DNA from 4 places in the Lonsdalea populi genome. Region 3 is predicted to be linked to each of the others. Evidence: predicted binding sites of a transcription regulator. Region 3 holds the regulator's gene; each other region holds the start of a gene.
The links. The regulator CRP, encoded in region 3, controls carbon source genes, mostly activating them, when cyclic AMP is high. The targets are predictions, from matches to a motif close to ATGTGANNNNNNTCACAT.
Positions count from the first base shown of each region.

Region 1: I6N93_RS10915 (ABC-F family ATPase) is a predicted target of CRP. The motif match lies at 1,798-1,815, and genes of this name have one in related genera.
Region 2: I6N93_RS09470 (sugar transporter) is a predicted target of CRP. The motif match lies at 2,510-2,527, and genes of this name have one in related genera.
Region 4: I6N93_RS10375 (PTS sugar transporter subunit IIB) is a predicted target of CRP. The motif match lies at 2,009-2,026, and genes of this name have one in related genera.

Region 1 covers NZ_CP065534.1:2,485,016-2,489,229, reverse strand. Annotated here, with positions in the region: gene nuoN (NADH-quinone oxidoreductase subunit NuoN) at 1-185, shown strand, start outside; gene I6N93_RS10925 (DUF883 family protein) at 346-657, shown strand; gene I6N93_RS10920 (PhzF family phenazine biosynthesis protein) at 776-1,654, opposite strand; gene I6N93_RS10915 (ABC-F family ATPase) at 1,835-3,427, shown strand; gene I6N93_RS10910 (glutamine amidotransferase) at 3,676-4,214, shown strand, end outside.
Region 2 covers NZ_CP065534.1:2,154,364-2,158,577, reverse strand. Annotated here, with positions in the region: gene I6N93_RS09475 (amino acid permease) at 1-1,040, shown strand, start outside; gene I6N93_RS09470 (sugar transporter) at 1,260-2,450, opposite strand; gene I6N93_RS09465 (ABC transporter permease) at 2,653-3,648, opposite strand; gene I6N93_RS09460 (sugar ABC transporter ATP-binding protein) at 3,645-4,214, opposite strand, start outside.
Region 3 covers NZ_CP065534.1:289,290-293,503, reverse strand. Annotated here, with positions in the region: gene I6N93_RS01335 (phosphoribulokinase) at 1-441, shown strand, start outside; gene I6N93_RS01330 (OsmC family protein) at 479-886, opposite strand; gene crp (cAMP-activated global transcriptional regulator CRP) at 1,210-1,842, shown strand; gene argD (bifunctional acetylornithine/succinyldiaminopimelate transaminase) at 1,903-3,126, opposite strand; gene I6N93_RS01315 (aminodeoxychorismate synthase component II) at 3,242-3,823, opposite strand; gene ppiA (peptidylprolyl isomerase A) at 3,986-4,214, opposite strand, start outside.
Region 4 covers NZ_CP065534.1:2,363,816-2,368,029, reverse strand. Annotated here, with positions in the region: partial or broken gene I6N93_RS10390 (IS110 family RNA-guided transposase) at 1-760, shown strand, start outside; partial or broken gene I6N93_RS10385 (IS3 family transposase) at 783-968, shown strand; gene I6N93_RS10380 (DeoR/GlpR family DNA-binding transcription regulator) at 1,008-1,781, opposite strand; gene I6N93_RS10375 (PTS sugar transporter subunit IIB) at 2,251-2,580, shown strand; gene I6N93_RS10370 (PTS sugar transporter subunit IIC) at 2,598-3,890, shown strand; gene I6N93_RS10365 (PTS lactose/cellobiose transporter subunit IIA) at 3,931-4,214, shown strand, end outside.

The DNA of each region.
Region 1 (4,214 bases), 1.7 Mb from region 3:
GCGCCATGGTGAATTTGTATCTTTCCAAGCCGCCGGCGCAGGTCTCGGCCCAAAACGGAGCGGCGGTTTGTCCGTTCTCGCTGGCTGGCATTGTGGTAGTGATTTCCGCCATCATCATTGTCGCGCTGGGCCTTTATCCCCAGCCGCTTATCTCGCTGGTTCAGATGGCGCAGCCTTTGATGTAACCCTTGATAGGTTCAAGATGATGAAAGCCGCGACGTGTCGCGGCTTTTTTTATGACCATTGCCAGATAATCAGGAATTATCTGTCCCCATTCGGCCCCGCATCGGCGTCAGGTTATCTATAGTTAAAGGGTTCGCGCATTTTCACCAACAGGAGAAAATAATGGCACCGCATGATAAACAGTCACAAGAAGTGAGTATTGAGGACGACGTAAAGCTGTTGTCCACCACGCTGGACGAGCTATTGAAATATTCCGGCGACTACGCAGACAGCGCTTATCAGGATCTCAAAAAGCAGGCCTACGACTCGCTGCAGGATGTTCGGTCTCGTCTTGAACCCTCAACGGGGTGCTGCCAGCGGGCGAAAAAGTTTGTGAAGAAGGCGGATAGCTATATTCAGGACAACCCCTGGCATGGTCTTGGCATCGGTGCGTCGGTAGGATTGGTGCTTGGGATTTTGCTCGCCCGTAAATAACGGTTCTCTCATGACGTCTGATGTTGTCGACGCCGTTAACTGAAACAGGCGCCGTATCCCTATCATGGGTACGGCGCCTGTTTTTTATGCGTCAAGACGCAGCGGGTGTCAACGTGCTTCAGGCGTTGAGCGTACCGTCAATCAGAGTGCGACTGTAGCCGCCAATCCATGGCTGACTATCGATATAAGCGACATTGACGCGCCCGTTGCGGTACAGCATGGTGCCCTGACGCACGCTGTATCCCATTTTCCTCGTCACTTTTTCCAGATCGTGGCTATGTTGCAACGCGCGGGCGATACACGCGTTCGCACTGCCGGTCACCGGATCTTCAATCACGGTATCCAGCGGGAAAAACGCCCGGACTTCATAATCGGCCGGCGTCGCGTTTTCGTGCGGGCCATAGATGGCGATACCGTCGACATGGGTCGCCGCCAGCAGTTTTTCGAACGGGGGTTGAGCAATTCTGACACCCAGGCAGGACGCCGCGCTGTCCATACGGACGATTATCCAGCGGATCCCCATGCTGACGATCGTGGGCGGGACGTCGCTATGGCGATGATTGCTGCCGAGCGCGGCGTCAATCAAGGCGTAAAGGCTTTCTTCCACGGGATCGATAGCGGCTTCCGGCGCCCGAAAGGCCAGTTGACCGTTGTCAAAAAGATTTATGGGGATCAGACCGACGCCGCATTGCTGAATCAATTGTCCCGGGACATGCGGCGTGAGTCCTGTCTCCAGCAGTGCATGAGCCGTTCCCAGCGTGGGGTGGCCAGCAAAAGGCAGTTCCTGCGACGGCGTGAAAATGCGAACCAGATAGTCCGCCGTGGGGTCGGTCGGCGGCAGCACAAAGGTGGTTTCAGAGAGATTAGTCCAGCGGGCGATGGCCTGCATCTGCTCATCACTCAGCCCTTCGGCGTCCAGAATGACGGCCAGCGGGTTGCCCTGAAAATCATGGTGGGTGAAGACATCGACCTGTTTAAACTGACGCTCTGATGACATGTGCGCTTCCTTCAGGGGGTTTACGACATGATAAGTTTTTTTATTCAAGATTATCACCTGATTATATTCAAAATCCCATAGAAACCATTCTGGTTAAATAGCGTTCGAATATGGCCGGGATTCTGAGGGCCGCTTATGGCATAATGTGCGGTAAATCACACTTAGATCTGAGTAAATACTGTGCTGGTAACGAATAACATAACGATGCAATTCGGCAGTAAGCCGCTTTTTGAAAACATCTCCGTCAAATTCGGCGGCGGCAACCGCTATGGCCTGATCGGCGCCAACGGCTGCGGTAAATCCACTTTTATGAAAATTCTGGGTGGCGACCTGACCCCCAGCGGCGGCAATGTTTCTCTGGATCCTAACGAACGTCTCGGCAAGCTGCGCCAGGACCAGTTTGCGTTTGAACAATACTCGGTACTGGACACGGTCATCATGGGCCATGCCGAACTGTGGGACGTGAAAGAGGAGCGAGATCGCATTTACGCGCTGCCGGAAATGAGCGAAGAAGACGGCTATAAAGTGGCCGATCTGGAAGTGAAATACGGTGAAATGGACGGCTACAGCGCCGAGGCCCGCGCGGGCGAGCTGCTGCTGGGCGTGGGGATCCCGCTGGAGCAGCATTACGGCTTGATGAGCGAGGTCGCGCCGGGCTGGAAACTGCGCGTGCTGTTGGCGCAGGCGCTGTTTGCTAACCCGGATATTCTGCTGCTCGATGAACCGACCAACAACCTGGATATCGATACCATTCGCTGGCTGGAACAGGTGCTGAACGAACGTAACAGCACCATGATCATCATTTCCCACGACCGTCACTTCCTTAACATGGTGTGTACGCACATGGCGGACCTGGATTACGGCGAACTGCGTCTGTACCCGGGCAACTACGACGAATATATGACGGCCGCCACGCAGGCGCGTGAGCGCCTGGTGGCGGACAACGCCAAGAAGAAGGCGCAGATTGCCGAGCTACAGTCGTTCGTGAGCCGTTTTAGCGCCAACGCCTCTAAATCCCGTCAGGCCACGTCGCGCGCGCGCCAGATCGACAAAATTCAGTTGGAAGAGATCAAGGCGTCCAGCCGCCAGAACCCGTTCATCCGTTTCGAGCAGGACAAAAAGCTGTTCCGTAACGCGTTGGAAATTGAGGATCTGGCGAAAGGATTCGACAACGGTCCGCTCTTCAGCAGGCTGAAACTGCTGATCGAAGTCGGAGAGAAAGTCGCAGTGCTCGGGACCAACGGTATTGGCAAAACCACGCTATTGAAAACGCTGGTCGGCGACCTGGCTCCGGATGTCGGCACCGTCAAATGGTCTGAAAATGTGCAGATTGGCTACTATGCGCAGGATCACGAATATGAGTTCGACGATGAGCTGACGGTCTTTGACTGGATGAGCCAGTGGAAGCAGGAGAACGATGACGAGCAGGCGGTGCGTAGCGTACTGGGCCGTCTGTTATTCTCGCAGGACGATATTCGCAAGAAAGTGAAGGTGCTGTCCGGGGGTGAGAAAGGGCGCATGCTGTTCGGCAAGCTGATGATGCAGCGTCCCAACGTGCTGATCATGGATGAACCGACCAACCACTTGGATATGGAATCTATCGAATCGCTGAACATGGCGCTCGAGATGTATCAGGGAACGCTGGTCTTCGTCTCGCACGACCGGGAATTCGTTAGCTCACTGGCCACCCGTGTGCTGGAAATCACGCCTGAGAAGATGATCGACTTCACCGGAAGCTATGAGGATTATCTGCGCAGTCGCGGCATCGAATAACGCCGGGTCGTCGCGATTTTCATCGCATCGTCTAGAGCCGTCGCCTGTGCGACGGCTTTTTTGTGGCCGTTATCCGGCGGCGGGCTCGGGGCTTTTCCCATCAACCTTGGTCGCGAACGGAGCCAAAAAGGCGGCGTATCCGGGGAGATAGACGTCAGTTGCCAACGGGGCCTTGGTGGGCGATGACAAACGACAGCGGGAGTGCTACGTTCAGCGTCATTCCTTTTGCGATATCCTGAAGAAAACATATGAACCGTGCTGAAAAACCGCTTTTGATTATCCAGATGGGGCAGCCGCCTGCGCCTATCGCTGCAGACGTCGGCCAACAGTCGGACTGGTTTCGCAGCGCGCTGGCGACGCTGGAACTCGGCGAACTGCTGATTGTCCGTCCCGACCTGAATGAGGCGCTGCCGCCGCCTTCCTCTCTGACCGCCGCGATTGTGACCGGCTCGTGGGCGATGGTCACCGACCGGCTGGATTGGAGCGAAGAAACGGGGGTATGGCTGCGTCGAGCCGTGGACGAACAACTGCCGCTGCTGGGCGTATGTTATGGGCATCAACTTCTGGCGGACGCATTGGGCGGAACGGTGGCCGATAATCCGCAGGGGAAAGAAATGGGGCTGGAAACCATTTCGCTCAAACCAGCGGCGGCGCAGGATGCGCTCCTCTCCGGGCTGCCGGAAGCGTTCAGCGCCTACCTCACCCATGTGCAGTCGGTGGCGATTCCGCCGCCGGGCGCGCAGGTGCTGGCATCATCGGCGCTGGACGGCTGTCAGATCCTGCGCTA
Region 2 (4,214 bases), 1.9 Mb from region 3:
TCTTGCTGAACTACATCTCCGTAAAAGGTTTTGGCGAAGCGGAATATTGGTTCTCCCTCATCAAAGTCATCACCGTGCTGATATTTATCGGGGTGGGCGTGCTGATGATTGTCGGTATCCTGAGAGGGGGAGAGCACGCGGGTCTGCACAACTGGCAAATCGGCGATGCGCCATTCGCTGGCGGCTTCTCGGCGATGATCGGCGTTGCGATGATCGTGGGCTTCTCCTTCCAAGGGACGGAGCTGATTGGGATTGCCGCCGGCGAATCCAAAGATCCGCAGAAGAACATTCCTCGCGCCATCCGGCAGGTATTCTGGCGTATCCTGCTGTTCTATGTGTTCGCCATCCTGATCATCAGCCTGATTATTCCTTACACCGACCCGAACCTGCTGCGCACCGACGTCAAAGACATTAGCGTCAGTCCGTTTACGCTGGTGTTCCAGAACGCTGGCCTGCTGTCCGCCGCGGCAGTGATGAACGCGGTGATATTGACGGCCGTGCTGTCGGCGGGGAACTCCGGCATGTATGCCTCTACCCGTATGCTGTTCACGCTGGCGCGGGAAGGTAAAGCGCCGGCGATGTTCGGCCGACTGTCTCGGGGCGGCGTGCCGCGCAACGCGCTGTATGCGACGACCGTCGTGGCCGCACTGTGCTTCCTGACCTCCATGTTCGGTAATCAGACGGTCTATCTGTGGTTGCTGAACACCTCGGGGATGACGGGCTTTATTGCGTGGCTCGGCATTGCCATCAGCCACTATCGGTTCCGTCGTGGTTTCATTAAGCAGGGCGGCGATTTGACGGCATTACCGTACCTGTCCAGCTTCTTCCCGCTGGGGCCAATCTTTGCCTTTGTGCTGTGCCTGATTATTACATTGGGTCAGAACTATGAGGCGTTTCTGGCGGACCAGATTGACTGGTACGGCGTAGCGGCCACTTATATCGGCATTCCGCTGTTCCTGACTATCTGGTTTACGTACAAGCGGGTGAAACGTACCCGCTTTGTGAAATATGCCGATATGGTGTTTCCGCGCTACGAATAATCCCGCCAGGGTAAGCCACTGAAAAGGCCGGTCGCACGCTTTGTGCTGACCGGCTTTTTTATGGGGCGCGTCATGATGGCTCAAGGCGGAGATAAAAAGGGATCGTTCGATGCGTGGTCCACGGACGATGGAGGAAAGCAGTAACGGGCAGAGTAGAAGAAGCGGGAAGTGGGAAACTCCGGCCCGCGAGGGAGCCGGAGAGGGAAAGTGCGCAAGCCGTCAGGCGGAAGGATGACTTTCAGGACGGGCGCGGCGGTAGGAGGTATACAGAATCCATGCCAATGGCAGCAGCGCCAGCGGCGCAGCCACATACCCAATCGTGCTCATGCCCACATACAGGCTGACTTTACTGCCTAGCAGGGCGCCTGCGCCGATACCCAGGTTATAAAGGCCCGAGAAGATGGACATTGCAATATCGCTAGCATCCGGGGCCAGGCTCAAAACGTTGGTCTGCATCGCCAGACCAATGCCCATGATCGCCATGCCCCACACCATGCACAGGACGATCATGCTGGATTCGTAGCCCGCGGCAGGCAGCAACAACCCCAACGAAAGCACCAGCAATCCGATCGCGCTAAGCAAAAAGCCGGTCGGGTGTTTGTCGCTGTAACGGCTATATAGCACGCTGCCGAGAATACCCGCAGCCCCGAACAGCAACAGGATCAGCGTCGTGAAGTTTTCGGACTGGCCGGCCACATTCTGGATAAACGGCTCGATATAGCTGTAAGCCGTGAAGTGCGCGGTGACCAGAATGACGATCAGCACATACACCGTCACCAGTTCCGGGCGCTTGAACAGCATGGGAACGCTGGCCAGCGAGCCGGAGTGTTCGCTCGGCAGACGCGGCAACAGGCGCGCCAGCAGAATCAGTGAAACCGTGGCGCCGACTGCAATCACCATAAAGGTCACGCGCCAGCCCAGCAACTGACCGACTACGCGGCCCATCGGCAGACCCAGCACCATCGCCAGCGCCGTACCCGTAGCGAGCATACTCAGCGCCGCCGCACGTTTTCCCGGCGGCGCCATGCGGATAGCCAGCGAGGCGGTGATGGACCAGAACACAGAGTGGGCCAGCGCCACCCCGGCGCGGGAGATCACCAGCACCGTGAAGTTCCAGGCCACCGCCGACAGCACATGGCTGGCGATAAACAGGCAAAAGATCCCGATCAGCAGCTTGCGCCGCTCGATGCCGCTGGTCAGCAGCACGCAGATCAAGGACGCCAGGGTCACAATCCAGGCGTAAATAGTAATCATCAGTCCGACTTCTTCTGTCTTCATGGCAAAACTCTGCGCAATGCCGCTGAGAAGTCCGACGGGAATGAATTCGGTGGTGTTAAAAATAAACGCGGCAACAGACAGCGTAATGACACGCATCCAGGCTGTGGAGCGTGATGGTGCGGCGGATTCCATAAATATTTCTCGAAATGAATAAGGAAGAACGCGCTTATTTTAGACAAAGAGGTAAAGAAATACGATGTAGATCACAATTTTGTATGAATTTTTTTAAGTGAAATGTGCGCTTTATAACGAGAAGTTAACCGGTTTGTGCAATAACCGGTTTCGTCACCGGTGTATCTATCGGGCAATGCCTTAGATACGCCGGTGAGCGTGCTTAGCGTTTTTGGAAGTAGGTCATCGCCAGCGCGGCGGCGAGCACCAGCCCTTTAATGATGTCCATGGCGTAATAGGGCACGGACAGCATGACCAGACCATTTTGCAATACACCCAGCAGCACGGCGCCGACCAGCGTGCCCAGTGCGTTCGGTTTGCCGGAACCCGCTAGCGAAAATCCGATATAGGCGGCGGCTACGGCATCCATCAAATAGCCGCCACCGGCGTTGACCTGAGAGGAACCGATGCGCGACGCCAGCAAGATACCGCCCAGCGCGGCCAGCAGCGAGGAAAATACGTAGGCCATGACCCGGTAGCGCGCGGAGCGAATACCGGCGAGACGAGCGGCTTCGGGATTACCGCCGATGGCGTACATCCGGCGTCCGTGTTTGGTCAGTGAGAGGTACAGTTGTACGATGACGGTAACCGCCAGCATGATCACGACGATGGTCGGCACCTGCCCGAGAGTGGAGAAAAATTCCGGGATCAGACCTTCCGCCATTTCCCCGCTGGGTAAGACCATGTTTTGGGTGATTGAGCCGCCGTAACTGTAGGTCATCGCGACGCCCTGAATCACAAACAGACTCGCCAGCGTCGCCAGCATGTCCGGAATGCGCAGAATGACGATCAGGAAGGCGTTGAATAATCCCACCAGCATGCACAGCGCCAGCGTCAGTAAAATCGCGCCCGTCGTGCCGAAGCCGTACCAGACGAACAGCGAAACCACCAGCGCGTTGGCCAGCGATGCCGTCGAACCCACAGACAGGTCGAAGCCGCCGACGGACAGCGACAAGGACACGCCGATGGCGATCACCGTCACAATGGCGATGGATCTCAGGATGTTGATGATGTTGTACGGGTCGAGAAAGTTATCTGACGCCAGTCCAAACAGCACCACCAGCGCGACGACGGTCAGCAGCATGCCCCATTTGTACAGGAAATCGAACAGACGATGGATGACAGGGAGAGCCCCGTTAGATGAATGTTGCTGACTCACGCAGGAGTTCCTCCGGTTGAATACAATAAAAGGGTTTCTTCGTCCGTCGCCGCGGCGTCCAGCTCCGCCACGACACGGCCATCCCACAGCACGCAGATGCGATCGCACAATCCCACCAGTTCGGAGAATTCACCCGAGGCGTAAATAATCCCTTTCCCCTGTTGCGACAGCGCCCCCATCAATCCAAACAAATCCTGCTTGGCTTTGATGTCCACGCCTTTGGTCGGTTCGTCAAAAATCAGCACCTGCATATCGCTGCGCATCCATTTGCCGATGGCGACCTTTTGCTGGTTGCCGCCGGACAAACGGCGAATGGTCTGCTGAGGGCCACGGGTGCGAATGTCGAGCTGCCGGATCAATTGTTTTGCCCAGGTGACGGCCTGGCCTCTGCTGAACACGCCCCAGCGGGAAAAGCTGTCGCTGGCGGCGATGCTCAGGTTCATTGACACGGTTTCATCAATGAAAATCCCCTCCTTGCGACGCTCTTCCGGCACCAGCGCGATCCCCGCGGCGACAGAATCGGCAGGGGTGCGTGGTTTCCAGGGCTGTCCACGATATGTTCCCGC
Region 3 (4,214 bases):
GCTCGCCATGTCGACCTGCTGGTCGGCGTCGTGCCTATCGTGAACCTCGAGTGGATCCAGAAGCTGTACCGCGACGTTAACGAACGCGGGCACTCGCGTGATGCGGTCATGGACTCCGTCGTCCGCTCGATGGAAGACTACATCACCTATATCACACCGCAGTTTTCCCGCACCCATATCAACTTCCAGCGGGTGCCGACCGTCGATACGTCCAACCCCTTCGCTGCGAAAGCGATCCCGTCGTTGGACGAAAGTTTGGTGGTCATTCATTTCCAGCGCCTGGAGAATATCGACTTTCCCTATCTGCTCACCATGCTGCAAGGGTCGTATATTTCTCATATCAATACGCTGGTGGTGCCCGGAGGCAAAATGGGACTGGCGATGGAATTGATCATGACGCCGCTGGTGCAGCGGCTTCTGGAAGGCAAGACGATAAAGTAAGAGCCTAAGGATCCGGCCTGGGCAGGCCGTATACGGCTCAGTCGAGGGTTATCACCTCGTGGCTATGAGTGATATTGACCGCCGCTCCCAGCATTAGCGCCACCGAGCAGTATTTGTCTGCCGACAGGGACACCGCACGCGATACGGCCTGTTCGGTCAACTCCTTACCGGTCACGATGAAATGCAGGTTGATGGCAGTGAACAGGCGGGGCGCTTCCTGTCTGCGCTCGGAGGTCAGGCGCACCTCGCAATCCGCCACATCGTGACGTCCTTTTTGCAGAATAGACACGACGTCGATAGCGCTGCATCCCCCCGCCGACATCAATACCACTTCCATCGGACTCGGCGCTTTGTCGCCCGCATTACCATCCATAATAATCTGGTGGCCGGAGGCGGATTCGCCGATAAACGTTAACCCCTCAACCCATTTTACCCGCGCTTGCATAGTCTTTCACTCCCACTCAACTTTTTTTGAAATTTTATCGCGCTTATGCAGAAAATGCCTGTGTATCAAGGCGTAATTATGCTGAAGCGAGACAACACAAGACAGTACTCCCAACCTGTGTTACAAACAGAGGCAGCATCCGGTGCGTTCTGCGCAATGCTGAAAACAGCAGTTTGCAGAGTCACCTGACAGAAAGGCTTCAGTCAATTTCCTGACATATTTCCGCCCAACGGAATTTGAATTATAACTAGAGTTATCATGCCTTACAGGGAACTCTGAGCCCTGTGATTTACGTAGTGAATTACAACAGAGGATAACAGCGAATGGTTCTTGGCAAACCGCAAACAGACCCGACTCTTGAATGGTTCCTTTCTCATTGTCATATCCACAAGTACCCCTCAAAGAGTACGCTGATTCACCAAGGTGAAAAAGCAGAAACGCTTTACTACATCGTAAAGGGTTCCGTTGCCGTATTGATAAAAGATGAAGAAGGAAAAGAGATGATCCTTTCCTATCTGAATCAAGGGGATTTCATTGGTGAGCTAGGCTTGTTCGAAGAGGATCAGGAACGCAGCGCATGGGTGCGAGCCAAGAGCGCCTGCGAAGTTGCCGAGATTTCCTATAAAAAATTCCGCCAGCTGATTCAGGTCAATCCCGATATTCTGATGCGTTTGTCATCCCAGATCGCTCGTCGCCTTCAGGTCACCTCACAGAAAGTGGGCAACCTGGCGTTTCTTGACGTTACCGGCCGCATTGCACAAACGCTGCTAAACCTCGCCAAACAGCCTGACGCCATGACGCACCCGGACGGGATGCAGATTAAAATCACCCGTCAGGAAATCGGTCAGATCGTGGGCTGCTCTCGCGAAACCGTGGGTCGAATTCTGAAGATGCTGGAAGATCAGGAGCTGATTTCAGCGCACGGTAAAACCATCGTGGTCTTCGGTACGCGTTAATCTCAACCACTCGACTCGTGAACAGCGCGCAACGCGCTGTTCACTCTTCGTCTAAAAATGCTATTGGCCGTTTACCACCTGTGCGACCGCTTTCGCAAACAGCGCCATCCCCTCATCAATATCGTCCAGTTCAATCACCAGCGACGGCACAAACCGAATGACGTCCGGTCCAGCAACCAGGATCATGACGCCTTGCTCGGCCGCGGCCGTCAGGAAATCACGCGCCCGTCCATGCCATTGGGGTTTCAGCTGAGCGCCTAATAAGAGGCCCATACCGCGAATGCCGTCAAAAATGTCAAACTGTTCATTAATGGCTTCAAGCGCGGAAATAAAGCGATCGTGCCTGGCGGAGACGCCTGACAGCACTGCGGGTGTATTGATCACATCCAGCGCCGCTTCCGCCACCGCACAGGCCAGAGGATTGCCGCCGTAAGTGGTGCCATGAGTACCGACCTTCATGACAGAAGCGACGTCTTCGGTGGTCAGCATCGCGCTGATGGGGAATCCGCCGCCCAGCGCTTTGGCGGTGGTCAGAATGTCAGGCGTCACGCCATAGTGCATATAGGTAAACAGTTCGCCGGTACGCCCCATGCCACACTGCACTTCATCAAACACCAGCAGCGCCTGATTGTGATCGCACAGCTCCCGCACGCCTCCGATAAACGCCTGCGTGGCTGGCAGCACGCCGCCTTCGCCCTGCACCGGCTCCAACACCACGGCGCAAGTGTGATCGTCGATCACCGCCTTCACCGCATCCAGATCGTTGAACGGCACATGAATGATATCGGCGGGCTTCGGCCCGAATCCATCGGCGTACTTCGGCTGACCGCCTACCGACACGGTAAACAATGTGCGGCCATGAAAGGCCTGATGGAAGGCGATAATCTTAGTTTTATAGGGGCTGAAGCGTTCGATGGCGTAATGACGCGCCAGTTTGAAGGCCGCTTCGTTGGCTTCCGCGCCAGAGTTGGCGAAAAACACGCGTTCGGCGAACGTTGCGGCAATCAGCTTGCTCGCCAGTCGCAACGCCGGCTCGTTGGTGAAAACGTTGCTGGTATGCCACAGCGTTTCGCCCTGCGTTTTAAGGGCATTCACCAGCGCAGGATGGCAATGACCCAACGCTGTAACGGCAATACCTCCGGAAAAATCGATATATTCCTTACCCTGCTGGTCCCATATCCGGCTACCTTTCCCCTTTACCGGTACAAACTGGGCCGGCGCATAAACAGGAAGGATTACCTTATCGTATGTATCGCGCGTCACCGCGGTTTTATCTGTTGCCATCTGCTGCCCCGCTTTTACGATTTCATGTCTCAGTGAGAATATAGTCATCAAATATGCATAAAAAATCAGATTCAGGCAATCAATAACCCATCTGGAAAGCAAATCAGCGGCGGACTCATTTTCTGTGCAGAAAATTGCGCAACAACTGGTGTCCCTGCTGGCTCAGAATACTTTCCGGATGGAACTGTACTCCCTCCAGCGGTAGGCTGCGATGGCGTATCCCCATGATTTCATCCATTTTACCTGCGCTATTTTCTGTCCAGGCGGTGATTTCAAAGCAGTCTGGTAAAGAAGCACTTTCAATAATTAAAGAGTGATAGCGCGTCACCGTCAGCGGCTGCGCCAACCCGGTGAAAACGCCGACGTCACGATGGCGGATAGGCGAGGTCTTCCCGTGCATGACTTCGCGCGCGCGCACAACCTGAGCGCCGAAGGCCTGCCCCAACGCCTGATGCCCCAGACAGACGCCCAGAATCGGCAACTGTCCGGCAAAATGACAAATGGCTTGCAGCGAGATGCCCGCCTCGTTCGGCGTACAAGGACCCGGCGATATCACCAGATGCTGCGGCGACAGGCGCTCAATCGCGTCGAGACTCAGCCCATCATTACGCTTGACCACCACCTCCTCGCCCAGCTCGCAAAAATACTGGTACAGGTTGTAGGTAAAGGAGTCGTAGTTATCTATGATCAGTAACATTCATCACTCTGAAACTGGCTGGCGATTACCGGGAGAATGCCCTGCTATCGCGCAGAAAGAGGCTTTGAGACGGGACAGGGCAGTCAGGCATTCTCCCGACGAGCTATGCCGGGAGCACGCTGTACACAGTCTCGACGAACAACGCCTGAACTGACTACCTAATTATTTGATAATCTTGGCGGACTGGATAACGATCGGCTGGATGGGCACGTTCTGGTAAGGCCCGACGTTCTCGGTCTGCACCTGAGAAATTTTATCCGCCACATCCATGCCCTTCACAACTTTCCCGAAAACGGCATAGCCGAAATCGCGCTGACCGTGATCCAAAAAGGCGTTATCCGCCACGTTGAGGAAGAACTGGCTGGTCGCACTGTCTTTCTCGCTGGTACGC
Region 4 (4,214 bases), 1.8 Mb from region 3:
AGGGAAATCAGATCCACTGGATGCAGAGAATGCCGCCCGTACGGTGCTATCGGGGAGTAGCAAGGCCATACCAAAAATGCAGTCCGGCGCGTGTGAAGCTCTTCGGATTATTAGCGTTGCCCGGCGTAGTGCAGTCAAAGCCCGCACGCAGGCGATTAATCAGCTTCGTGCGTTGCTGGTTAGTGCACCGCAGGATGTTCGCGACAAACTCTGGAAATCGAAACCACATGAGTGCATAGCCGCCTGCATTAACAGCGAAGTGTCAGAGCACTCTCCATTGCGTATAGCCCTGTGCAGCACGCTTCGAAGCCTCGCGAAGCGGTGGATGGCCCTGACTGAAGAGCTGAATGAACTGGACGAATCACTCGATAAACTGACCCGCAAATATGCCAGTAACCTTCGTAGTCAGTTTGGTGTAGGTCCACATACAGCTGCAACGCTGCTGGCAGTTGCAGGCGATAACCCCGAACGTTTAAAAAATGAAGCGGCCCTGGCATCGCTCTGTGGCGTAAATCCGTTACCAGCATCATCAGGAAAAACAGTCAGGCACAGATTAAACCGTGGCGGCTCACGTGAAGCAAACAATGCTCTGTGGACCATAGCCCTTGTGCGTATGCGAAGTGATCCGCGCACAAGAACCTATGTCGACAGACGAACTCGTGAAGGGCTATCGACCAAAGAGATACTAAGATGCCTAGAACGTGACATCGTCCGTGAACTCTATCCGTTGATTTTATCGGACCTCGCCTATGCCAATCGCCCGATCTTGACAGAGGAGCGTCAATGCCGTAGCAGAGTCGTTCTTCAGTTCGCTGAAAAAAGAGCGTATCAGAAAGCGTATATATAAAACCCGCGCTCTGGCCCGCGCCGATATCTCCGATAACATTGAAGTGTTCTACAACCGGGCCCGGCGTCACAGCCACCTGGGGGGCATCAGCCCGCAGGCCTTCGAACAGGCCTCGCCGTGAGGACAGAATGTGTCTGCTGATGTGGGGTCAGTCCATTACTTACTCATCAGCATCTATTTTTTTGGTATCCACTACTACCAATTCAACATCGTTCTCTTCGATCAGCTTGAGGATGTTTTTTGGTGGCGTTTTATCCGTGATGATATGGTCGATATCCGACCAGCTGCAGGATTGATACATCAGTTGTAGATTAAATTTGGCGAAGGTTGCAATACAAATCACTTTTTTTGACTGTTTCGCCATGGCGACTTTTTGCAGTGCATCAAGTTCTGTATCTGTGGTGATGCCACTTTCCGACAATGCACTGACGCCAATAAATGCTTTGTCCGCATAATAGCGATTAATTTGCTCCAGGGCGGTATTACCTAATATTGCGTGAGAATAGTCATCAAAATTACCACCCAATACTGAAATACTAATCCCTTTATTTCCAATGATCTCGCCCAACACTTCAATGGAGTTGGTAATGACACTAACCGGTGACGGAAGCTGGCGGGCGAGGGCGGCAGATGTCGTACCGGCATCAATAAACAGGATCTCTTTTTCATTAATGGTTTTCGCCGCCCAGGCAGAAAGTAATGTTTTTTCCGCACTGTATTGTGCACGCTGAACATAAGGTAATTCGACACGCTTTTCTGCCAGAATAGCTCCACCGCGAATACGCAATATATGCGGAAGTTGTGTCAGTTTGATTAAATCCCGACGTGCAGAATCCGATGAAATATTATACTGCTGACAGATGTAATCGAGAGTCACTTTACCCTGATTTTTTATTAATTCCTCTAACTCGATCAAGCGTTCTTCTTGCGTCATTACGTCTTCCAATCTTCTGAGTGAGGACAGCCAGGCCATGTTAGCTGAAAACGCGGCTTGCGTACACGGCTCCATGACCGACCGGGTACGTCCCCATGGAAGGAGAACTTACTCCTTGTCGTTAACTTTCAAACACTTTCAAACACTTAAAAACACTTACTGAGTTACCTGTTAAAATAAATTTACATCCATTTTTTGTATGAAAAGTAATCTGTGTGCTTAAAATTTAGTGATGCTTGCCACATATATGTAATGATTTGTAAGTGATGTGATTCTTTTTGAGATTAGGGTCACGGAATCCTGTGACCAGTACTGAGAGCATGCCCCCGTCAAATGAAAAGAACACTTTCTGGCAGATTTCATTCCAGGTACGAAATGACCAGGCGAACGATAGCCACCAGTCTATGGTACGTGACCGAATGAAATGCCGAACCAGAGTTACACACTATTTTTATAGAGAGGGCTGAAAATGAAAAAAATTTTTCTTTGCTGCGCTGCCGGTATGTCAACCAGCATTGTGGTGAATAAAATGAAGCAGGCTGCCAATGCCAAAGGTATTGAGGCTGAAATTATTGCTGTGGCGATGGAAGAGTTTGAATCGACCATCTCGCATTTTGATTGCTGTCTGATGGGGCCGCAAATCAAATATAAATTCGAAGAGTTTAAGGCAATTGCTCAACGTGAAGGAAAGCCGATAGCCATCATCAGCAATATGGATTACGGCATGCTTAAAGGTGAGAAAATCCTTAATGATGCTCTGAAGATGATTCAGGATTCTCAAACTAACCCGGTGCAATAATTTTACAGGGTAATATCATGTCGAACGCATTTTTTAATTTTATTGAAAATAAAATTACGCCCGTTGCCGCCGTTGCCGGAACTCAGCGTCATATTATGGCGGTTCGCGACGGTTTTATTGGTGCGATGCCTTTTATGATCGTGGGTTCTTTTTTACTTATTTTTGCGTTTCCGCCTTTTGCACCGGATACCACCTTCTTTATTGGCAAACTTTGGTTATCCGTTTCCCAGCAGTATTTCAACGAAATCATGACCCCCTTTCATATGACGATGGGGATTATGGCTTGCTATATCAGTGCAGGGATAGCTTACAACCTGGCACAAACGTACAAGCTGGATGCGTTCTCTTGCGCCATGCTGTCGCTGATGACCTTCCTCCTGATCACTTCTCCCTACAAAGAGGGTTCGCTGCCGGCGGCCTTCCTCGGCGGATCGGGGATTTTTACCGCGATTCTGGTGGGGATTTTCTGTGTTGAGTTGGTCCGCATTCTGAAGCTATACAACATTGGTATCAAGCTGCCAGAACAAGTGCCGGATAAAATTCGCCACTCATTCAACCTTTTGATCCCGGCGATTGTCATTATCTGCACCATCTACCCGTTGAACGTGGTGTTACAACACCAGTTCGGCATGCTGTTACCTGAAATAATCATGACCGGCTTTACCCCGCTGATTTCTGCGGCGGACTCTCTGCCAGCGGTGCTGATTGCTGTCTTACTCTGCCAGGTTTTGTGGTTCTCTGGCATCAACGGCGGGGCGATTGTCGGCGGCATCCTGCAACCATTCTACTTAATTAATCTTGGACTTAACCAGACGGCGCTGGCCAACGGTTTGCCCATCCCACATATCTTTGCGGAGGCGTTTTGGGCCTTCTTTATCAACCTCGGTGGTTCGGGTGCCACGCTGGCGCTGGTTATCCTCTACATGCGCAGTAAAGCGGTACACCTCCGAGCCATCGGCAAGCTGTCGGTGGTACCGGTCTGCTTCAACATCAACGAACCAGTCATCTTTGGTAGCCCGGTGGTGATGAATCCGGTGCTATTTATTCCTTTCATCATCGCCCCGGTGGTGAACGCAATCATTGCCTGGTTTGCCACCACCAGTGGTCTGATTGCCAAAGTCATCTCTCTGGTTCCCTGGACCACGCCCGCACCGGTTGGCGCTGCGTGGGGTGCAGGCTGGGTCATGAACAATACGTTGCTGGTTATCGCGCTGATTGTTATCGACATCTTCATCTACCTGCCTTTCTTCAAAATTTATGAAAAGCAGCTTCTTGAGCAAGAACGTGAGCAGGAAATGGCCACGGCATAAGCCGTCCATTCCGCCTTCTTTTATTGAGTGGAGACAAAACATGGATATGGAATCAACGGTCATGGAGTTGATTATCAACGCCGGAGAATCGCGCAGCTATGCGATGGAAGCCCTGCGTGCCGCCAAACGCGGTGAGTGGGAGCTGGTTGATGAAAAACTTGCTGCTTCCACTGAGGCGTCGAAACGCGCCCACGATGTCCAGACTATGCTGATCGGTTTGGACGAAGGCTGCGGCAAAGTGCAGGTCAATCTGGTGCTGGTGCACGCGCAGGACCACATCATGACCTCAATGCTGGCCCGCGAATTGATTGCGGAAATCATCGA